2 regions of the Gemmata sp. SH-PL17 genome follow, and region 2 is predicted to be linked to the other one. Evidence: riboswitches for the same ligand, from Rfam matches in the RefSeq annotation. Region 2 holds a riboswitch; the other holds the start of a gene.
What was found. Region 2 has a riboswitch for cobalamin ahead of VT84_RS24275 (ribonucleoside-diphosphate reductase subunit alpha). Riboswitches for the same ligand answer to the same signal wherever they lie in the genome.
Positions count from the first base shown of each region.

Region 1: another riboswitch for cobalamin. It lies ahead of VT84_RS26260 (DUF6580 family putative transport protein); the one in region 2 lies ahead of VT84_RS24275 (ribonucleoside-diphosphate reductase subunit alpha).

Region 1 is NZ_CP011271.1:6,385,620-6,390,382, forward strand. It holds gene VT84_RS26255 (GDSL-type esterase/lipase family protein) at 166-1,959, shown strand; cobalamin riboswitch at 2,162-2,362, shown strand; gene VT84_RS26260 (DUF6580 family putative transport protein) at 2,480-3,043, shown strand; gene VT84_RS26265 (cobalamin-binding protein) at 3,059-4,090, shown strand; gene VT84_RS26270 (ATP-binding protein) at 4,128-4,763, shown strand, end outside.
Region 2 is NZ_CP011271.1:5,883,666-5,888,428, forward strand. It holds gene VT84_RS24270 (ribonucleotide-diphosphate reductase subunit beta) at 1-402, opposite strand, end outside; gene VT84_RS24275 (ribonucleoside-diphosphate reductase subunit alpha) at 572-2,884, opposite strand; cobalamin riboswitch at 3,091-3,298, opposite strand; gene VT84_RS24280 (hypothetical protein) at 3,578-3,916, opposite strand; gene VT84_RS24285 (DUF1501 domain-containing protein) at 4,727-4,763, opposite strand, start outside.

The DNA.
Region 1 (4,763 bases), 500 kb from region 2:
TCGATTTAATCAACAAGTTAAATCATATCAATCACGTCCCCTGGGTTCTCAATGCCGCGGCCAATTCCCTATCGGAAGATGTGTCTATACGGGGAACAATAACGTTTGAAATTCCATCCCGATATTCCCGGCCCGAGTTCCCGCGCTCGCGATTCAGGAGCCGTCATGGTTAGGGGTTCGCGCGCCTTCGCGCCCACGTTGCGTTTCCCGTTACACGTGGAAGCACTGGAGGCCCGGTGGGTGCCAACGGCCTACACTCTGACACCGGTCGTTCCGGTCGTTGACGCAGCTATGGCGGCCCGGTTGTCGGCGGTGATCCAGCGCGGGGCGGCCGCCGGGAACCAGACGAACGTCTTCACGCGGGCCGGCGACAGCATCACGTTCTCGAACAACTTCCTCATCCCGCTCGCAACGCCCTCTATGGGGGTCGACCTCGCCGGGGACGGCTCGCTCAACGACACGCTCGCCTACTTCCGCGCCGGCCAGATCGGGGGATCGAACTCCTTCGCGCACCCGAGCGTCGCGGCCGTGAGCGGGTACAAGTCCGCGGACGTACTCGGGCTGTTGCCCAGCGAACTCGCGGTCAGCAGGCCCGCGTTCGTCCTCGTCATGGTCGGGACGAACGACGTCGCCGCGGGCGTGCCGCTCGACACGTTCCGGCAGAACCTGACGCGGATCGCCGAGACCGCACTGAACATGGGCGTGGTCCCCGTCCTCAGCACGATTCCGAACAGCAAGTTCTCGGCCGAACTGGAACGGCTACAACCGAGTTACAACCAGGTCATCGAAGACGTCAGCGAAGCCCTCCGGGTGCCGCTCTGGAACTACTGGCGGGCGCTCCAGCAGCTCCCCAATTTGGGGATCAGCGCGGACGGCGTTCACCCCAGCGTGTCCCCAACAGGTGGAGGCGATTTGACCGAGAAGGGACTTCAGTTCGGCTACAACGTCCGCAATCTCACCGCGCTCCAGACGCTCGATAAATTGCGGCGCGTTCTGATCTCGGGCCAGTCGCCCGACTTACCGAGCGACAATCAATCGTGGGCGCCGCTCACGAATGCCCTCGCCGTGGCCGCGGGAGACACAACCGGCTTTCAGGTCGAAGTGATCGACACGACCACGCGGCGCACGCTGTTCCGTTTCGATCCGTTCCCCGGGTTCGACGGAACCGTCCGCGTCGCGCTGGCGGACGTGAACCACGACGGCGTACCGGATCTCATCGCGTCGGTCGGCCCCGCTGGGCCGCCACACGTCAAGGTGTTCGACGGCCAAACGGGATCACTGATCGCGAGCTTCTACGCCTTCGACGCCGGTTTAACGACGGGTCTGAGCCTCGCAACTGGTGACGTGAACCGCGACGGCGCGGCCGACATCATCGTGTGCCCGGAAGCCAACGCCCCCGCACACGTAAAAGTATTCAGTGCATCCGGTGAGTTACTGGATAGCTTCCTCGCGTTCCCGTCGGCGTTTACGGGCGGCGGGCGCGTCGCGAGCGGGGACGTGAACCGGGACGGCGCGGCCGACATCATCGTCACGGCCGGGACCGGCGGGCAGGGACACGTCATGGTGTTTTCGGGAACGGATCTCGGGCTGTTGGCCAGTTTCTTCGCATTCGGCCCCGCGTTCGCGGGGGCGCTATCCGTAACCGCGGGCGACTTCGACGGCGACGGAGCCGCGGAAGTCGCCGTGGCCCCTTCGACTGCCGGGTACGATCCGCACGTAAAAGTGCTCCGCCCGCTGACGGAAGAGGTTGTGAGTAGCTTCTACGCTTACGATCCCGGGTTCCGTGGGGGCGTGCAACTCGCCACGACCGGCCGCAACGGGCACCGCGCGCTGGTTACCGCCACAAACACCGCGGCCGCAACAGACATTCGGATTCTCGATGCTCCTTCAAACGGCGTGTTGGATGCGTTCTTCGTATACGAAACTGGTTTCCGCTTCGGTGCGTCGCTCGGAGGGTAGTACCGAAGCGTGCGGATTACGTGTCTTCTGTAGCCGGCCTCACGAGCCCGAATTTCAATCGTCACAGGTAGTGTCGTTTGCGGATGATGCGTGCGGCGTTGGTGACGAGCTTACGACATTGCTCGCGATGAACGCGAACGGAAGAACGCCCCTAAAGGCCCGTGCCTCACAGGTTGTGGACGCTCCACCGCTCGCGGCATAAGCCAGTTGCGTCTCGACAGGTTCGCGCCGCCATCAGGCGGCGCGACGAAGAGGGAAGCCGGTGCGAATCCGGCGCAGGGCCGCTGCTGTGTTCGGCCAGGGTTCTCGGGCACTCGCCACTGTGACCATAGGTCACGGGAAGGCGCCCGCAACCCGTTACGAGCCGTGAGCCAGAAGACCTGCCTGTCGTTCATTGTTCGGTGCCTCGGAACCAGGCGACCGGGCCGACGGGCTTTTCGTTCGCGTGCATCCCCGTCCGCTCGTTTCCGGTCTCCGCAGGCACCCCCTTCCGCCCGTCCCGGCGAAGAGGAGCCGATCTGTGTCTCGCGAAGAATCGTTTAGTCCTTCGTCTCGTTCCTGGCTGCCGCGCGTTGCGGTGCTATCTGTTGTCATCGCGCTCGCGGCGGTTGTCCGGGTTGTGCCCCACCCACTGAACTTCACGCCAATCGGGGCAATGGCGATCTTCAGCGGGGCGTACTTCACGGATCGACGGGCCGCGTTGGTGGTCCCGCTGGTTGCTCTCTTCGTTGGTGATCTCTTCACCAGTTTGCACGTCCTGATCCCGGTCGTGTACGCCAGTTTTGCCCTGAACGTGCTGATCGCCCGGTGGCTGCGTTCTCATCGCACGGTTGTGGCAACGGCGACCGTAACGCTACTCGGCGCGCTCCAGTTCTTCATCGTCACCAACTTCGCGTGTTGGATCGCCTTCTACCCGCACACGGCCGAAGGTTTGCGTGAGTGCTACATCGCCGCCCTCCCGTACTTCCGGAACACGCTCCTCGGGGACACGGTGTTCGTTGGTCTCTTGTTCGGCGGATGGGCCGTCGCGGAACGCGCGTTCCCAGTGCTGCGCGAACCGGCACCGGCCACCGCGACAGTTTGAGCACTGGAGGCAGTCATGCGGATCGTGTCTCTGTTACCGAGTTCGACCGAGATCATCTGCCAACTCGGTCTGGGTGACGCACTCGTGGGCGTAACGCACGAGTGCGACTACCCGCCGTTCGTGGCGGACTTGCCGAAGGTCACGCGCACGCTGATCCCGCACGACGCCTCCAGTCGCGAAATCGATGAGCTGGTACGGGAGCGCCTGAAAACCCAGCGTGCCCTGTACACACTCGATCTGCCCACACTGGAGCGCCTGCGCCCCGACCTGATCGTCACGCAGGCGCTATGTGATGTGTGTGCCGTGGCCGAAGCCGAGGTCACGGCTGCAGCCTGCGCACTGCCCGGGCGCCCGCGCGTCGTCAACCTCGAGCCGACGTCACTCGACGAGGTGCTCACGACGCTCCGTATGGTCGCAGACACCGCGGGCGTGTCGGATCGGGCCGATGCCGTCATCGGCGCGTTGCAGCAGCGCATCGATTCCGTTGCCGCGCGCTCGATGCGCGTAACGGAGCGTCCGCGCGTGGTCGTTTTGGAATGGCTCGACCCGCCGTTCAGTTGCGGGCACTGGACTCCAGAGTTAGTTCAGTTGGCCGGTGGGGACGAGGTTCTCGGGCGCGCCGGTCAACCGTCACGAACACTGACCTGGGACGAAGTCATTGCGGCTCAACCCGATGTGCTGTTCGTGGCGTGCTGCGGGTTCTCGCTGGAACGAACACTAGTGGACCTACCGGGGCTGTGCTCCCGTCCCGGGTGGGCGAACCTGCCCGCAGTGAAGACCGAGCAGGTGTACGTCACGGACGGCAATGCGTACTTCAGTCGCCCCGGTCCGCGATTGGTGGACAGCCTAGAGATCATCGCTCACACGCTTCACCCCGACCTGCACCCGCTCCCGCCAGGATTACCACCCGCGCAACACTGGGTGCTGAATCGCGCGAGCTGCCGATCTTCTGTAGCCGGCCTCTGTGAGGCCGGTGAGCCACACACAGTAGACGTCCCGGCCTCTGTGAGGCCGGCTACAGAAAACAATCAAAACAAGATCATATGACGCGCACCGAACTGGGTACCGAACGAGTGGCGTGCGTATGAAGCCGCGAGTTCTGCTGTCGTGGAGTTCGGGCAAGGACTCGGCTTGGGCGCTACACGAACTACGGCGCCGCGGGGACGTCGAAGTGGTGGGGTTGGTCACCACGCTGAACGAGGCGTTCGGGCGAGTCGCCATGCACGGCGTCCGTGCAGAACTGGTGCAAGCGCAAGCCGAAGCAGTCGGCCTACCGCTCTGGCCGGTGCCGCTGCCGTGGCCGTGCTCGAACGAACAGTATGAAACCCGGATGCGCGCCCTGGTCCAAAAGGCTCGTGCCGAAGGCGTCACCGCGTTCGCGTTCGGAGACTTGTTTCTGGCCGACATTCGGGCCTACCGCGAACGCCAACTCGCGGGCACCGGTCTCGCTCCACTATTCCCGATTTGGGGAACGGCCCCCGACACGCCCGCGCTCGCCCGGACAATGATCGGTGCCGGGTTCCGGGCCACACTCACGTGTGTCGATCCCAAGCGACTATCGCCGGCCTTCGCGGGTCGCGAGTTCGATTCAGCACTGCTTGCGGATCTGCCGGCCGATATCGACCCGTGCGGGGAGAACGGTGAGTTCCACACGTTCTGCCACGGTGGTCCGATATTCGACCGGGCGATTCCGGTTCGGGTCGGTGACGTGGTCGAGCGC
Region 2 (4,763 bases):
TTTGATCGACGGGATGTTGTCCACAGCGGCGAACGCGGCCTCCCGTTCGGCCATCTCCGGCAGGTAGTTGTCGAGCAGCGTGAGGTAGAACTGGACGTGCAGCGCCTCTTCGTAGAGTTGCCGCGACAAGTACATGCGCGCCTCCGGCGCGTTCACGTGCTTGTAGAGGTTCAACACGAGGTTGTTGCCGACGATGGAATCGCCGGTGGCGAAGAACGCGACCAGCCGGTGAATCAGGTGGCGCTCGGCCGGGGTGACGCGCGACCGCAGGTCGGTGAGGTCGGTGGAGAAGTCCACCTCGTCCACCGTCCAGGTGTTCTTGATCGCGTCCTTGTACATCTCGAAGTAGTCGGGGTAGCGCATCGGCCGCAGGGTCAGGCTCATGCCGGGATCGAGGAGCATCGTGAACCTCGTGAATTGCTGTATTTTGTTGGGAATTTGGTTTAATTCGTGAGGCAGAGCAGAGCGCCTTGTGCCACGCTGACGTCTGAATTTCTGCTTGTGGCACAGGCCTCTGGCCTGTGGAGGCGCCACAGGCCTCTGGCCTGTGCCACCCAAAAGCAGGCCCCAGTTACTGACAGGCTTCGCACGAGCCGGGGTTTTCGAGTGAGCACGTCACCGCCGTCGTGTCGGCGGGCGCGGCCTTCGTCACGGTCGTTTTGGCGATGCCGGTCGCGGGCCGGGAGCGGAGGTAGTAGGTGGTCTTCAGCCCGCGCTTCCAGGCGTGCATGTACATCGACGACATCTTGCCGATCGTCGGGCTTTCCAGGAACAGATTGAGCGACTGGCTCTGATCGATGAACGGCCCGCGATCAGCGGCCATGTCGATGAGCGCCCGCATCGGCACTTCCCACGCCGTGCGATACACCGCGCGAAGGTGTCCGGGTAGTTCGTCGAGGCCCTGCACCGAGCCGTCGGCGAGTTTGATCTTCGCCCGCACCGCGTCGTTCCACAGCCCGAGTGACTTGAGGTCATTCACGAGGTAACGGTTCACCTGGAGGAACTCGCCCGAGAGCGTTTCGCGTTTGAAGAGGTTCGACACCTGCGGTTCGATGCACTCGTAAGCACCGACGATCGAAGCAATTGTGGCAGTGGGTGCGATGGCCACCAAGAGCGAGTTCCGCAAGCCGTGTGCGCGAATACGAGCACGGAGCGCGTCCCACCGCGCGGGCTCGGTCGGCGTGACGCCCCACATATCGAACTGGAGCGTGCCGGTCGCGGCCCGCGTTTCGGCGAACGACGGGTGCGCGCCGCGTGCTTCCGCGAGGTCGCAGGAGGTCGCCAGCGCGTGGTAGTAGATCTCTTCCTGAATGCGGCGCGAGAGGTCGCGGGCCGCGGGCGCATCGAACGGGAGCTTCAGTTTGAAGAACACGTCCTGAAGTCCCATCACCCCCAGCCCGACCGGGCGCCAGCGCGCGTTCGACGCAGCCGCGGCCGATGTCGGGTAGAAGTTCACGTCAATAACGCGATCGAGGAACCGCACCGCGATCCGCACCGTCTCGGCGAGTGCATCGAAGTCGAAGCCGTCGGCCGTAACGTGGCGGGCAAGGTTCACGGAGCCGAGATTGCAGACCGCGGTTTCACCGGTCGATGTCACCTCGACGATCTCGGTGCAGAGGTTCGAGCTGTGAACGACGGTCCCGTCCGCGGCGGTCTGATTGCAGGTGCGGTTGCAGGCGTCCTTGAAGGTCATCCACCCGTTGCCGGTTTCGGCCAGCGTTTTCATCATCCGAGCGTACAAATCACGGGCCGGCACGCACTTCGCCGCGAGACCGCGTCGCTCGGCTTCCACGTAGGCCGCGTCGAATGCTTCACCGAACAAGTCGGTCAGGTGCGGAACCACCTTCGGGTCGAACAGCGACCACTCCTCGCCCGATTCCACACGCCGCATGAAGAGGTCCGGCACCCAGTTCGCGAGGTTCAGGTTGTACGTGCGCCGGGCCGGGTCGCCGGTGTTGTCGCGCAACTCCAGGAACTCTTCCACGTCCGCGTGCCACGACTCCAGGTACACGCAGCACGCCCCCTTGCGCTTGCCGCCCTGGTTGACCGCGGCCACGGACGAATCGAGCGTCTTGAGCCACGGAACGATCCCATTGCTGTGCCCGTTCGTGCCGCGAATTAGCGACCCGCGTGAGCGAATCCGGTGGTACGCCAGCCCGATCCCGCCCGCGAACTTCGAGAGCTTCGCGACGTCGGCGTAGCGGTCGTAAATCGCTTCGAGGTCGTCGGTAGGCGAGTCGAGCAGGTAGCACGACGACATTTGCGGGCGCGCGGTGCCGGAGTTGAACAGGGTCGGCGTGCTCGGGAGGTAGCGGTGCGCGGCCATGAGCCGGAACAGTTCGATCGCGTCCGCGGCGAAATCCGCCAGACCACACGCGACACGCAGAAAGAAGAACGCGGGCGTCTCGATGACGTGCCGCGTTTCGGGGTGCCGGAGCAGGTAGCGATCGTAAACGGTTCGCAGCCCGAAGTATTCAAACAGGTCCGGTTGTTGTTCCCCCGCCGCGGCGTTGAGCTTGCGGGCGTTGGCCGATACGAACGCGAACGTCCCCTCGGCCACCAATCCGTGCCGGTATCCAGCCGCGATCGACTGCGAGAACGAATGAACGTCCTGGTTCGTGACTTCTTTGTCGATGTACGTCGAGAGCAACCGCGCCGCGAGCCGCGAATACTCCGGCTCCTCCGCGATGAGACAGGCCGCCGTCTGGATCGAGAGCCGGTCGAGCTCCGCGGTGGTCGCGCCGTCGTAAAGCCCGCCGATCGTCTTCACGGCCACGCGCATCGGGTCGACGGTCGGCAGTCCGCCCGCACACCTCTGCACGGCGCGGACGATCTTGTTCACGTTGACATCTTCGAGCGCGCCGTTGCGCTTGCGAACCTTCATGATTGCTTGGGGGCCAAGGAACCGAGAGGGACTGACGGGCGGTGGCGCTACAGCGCGATCGATGGTGGAAGTGGTCACGTCGCTCTCTCCCGGATGAACGCAATAAAGCGCGGGGAGTGAGCGAAGGCAGAGAGGAACGCGCATGCGGGCGCGGACCAGCCGCCCGCTGCCTTCCCCACGAAAGCACGGTTATGTCGCGCGATTTTTGGTTCGCGCGGTCGCACGGCAGGTCTTCGGACTCGCAGGCGCGTGCGGCTCACCGCACACCTACTAACCGTCGCTTCCCAACCCGACGCGGGTCAGTGCGTGTGACGGCGTTTGTTCCTGCATACCGCTGCGGGGGCAGTCCCGGATTCGCACCGGGTTCCCTTTTCATCGGCCCGCACGAAGCGAGCCGAACCGACGACAGGAAGCGTGTATCGGCCAATGTGTTTTGGGGTAATGAAGTTAATCCCCGAGTAGTGTGGGATCGATGTCAGTTTTCGGCGCGGTTGCGCCGGATCGATCGAAGTGAACGCCAATACCAGACGAACTGCCGAAGTTAGCCGACCGGTGAGAATAGCGAAGAGTTTTTGACAGGATTAACAGGGTCGACAGGATTCAAAAAAGCAACTGCGATCAGTCGAGCTGTCGGCCCGGGCACATCGGCCCAAAGAATAACGGCCGGCATCAGCCGGCCGCCACCAAACGGGATTAGCACGCGGTCGCGGTGCAGCCGAACTGTTCGGCCCGCCTCGCGCGGACGGCTTCGCGCTGGCGCCGACGGGCTTCACGCTTGTACTCGCACTGGTAGGCGGTGTACTTGGCGTGGCACCCGGTGCAGCGGATGAAGCCGCTCACCGCTTGTTGGCCGCACCCGGCGATGATGCACACCCGGCTGGCCTTGCGCTCGGCGTATTTCGCCCGTTCGCGTTCGCGTTCCCGCTCGCGGTGCGGTTGGCACAGCACCGAGCCGGGAACTTGGGGGGCGTCGCAGAAACGGCAGAGGCCCAGGGCTTGGCGTTCTTCTTTCGTTTTCGTGTTCGAGGTCATATCAGATTGTGTGAAATAACCGCGTAGTTCGGCTCACCGAACCCACGAGGTCGTGTTGTGCGGAAGTATCAGGCCCGAATCGGCGCGACTGCTACGAGTGCGATGAGGCGGTTACCTCTCCGATTTCGAGCACCCAATAACGTTGTTTCTGGCGCTGATTGAAAGAACGAATGTGCCGTCAAAAACAAACCTTCGCAACGCGGGACTGGTGCCTTCTTTCGTTGGCACAGTGCGCAGCGAGGGCGCGTTGACGGAATTAACCGAGCCGTGGCGGGTGGAAGATAGACGAGGCCCGAAGTATCGGGCGAGGAGATGTGGAATCGTAAGCGAGTAATCGCCCCGGCTCCTCGGCACTCAGCGAGGCAAGTCGGAGCACTTGATCTTTTACGGGTACCGGTACGGTAGGCACCGGCGGTACGGGCACCGAATCGCGCAACGGCTTACCGGAGCAGTTCGGCCCCTGGCAAGGCTTCGGCATCGAGTTGCGTTGTTCGGTCGATCCAGATTGTGGCGAAAACTGTTCAGATTCGAGGAGCGGTGAGAAACCCCACGACGAATGCCCGCTACACCCGGCCGAAGCCCGGTTCGGAGACAGGAAGGTAACCGCGATCAGCGCGATAACCCACCCGCAACGGCGTATGAAGGTGTGGGAGAACATCGGTTTCACACAAAACCAACGGACATCCAGAATCTACCCGACAAGTGAATTAGAAGCAACAGCAAAACCGTAACAAGGGCAGCAGAATCGGACATCGAGCTGAATAACAATCCGCCGCCCTTCCGAATACGCCGCGGCATTGCAAACTACATCTATGCAAGTAGTTCGGACCGCACGCGACCATTTCCC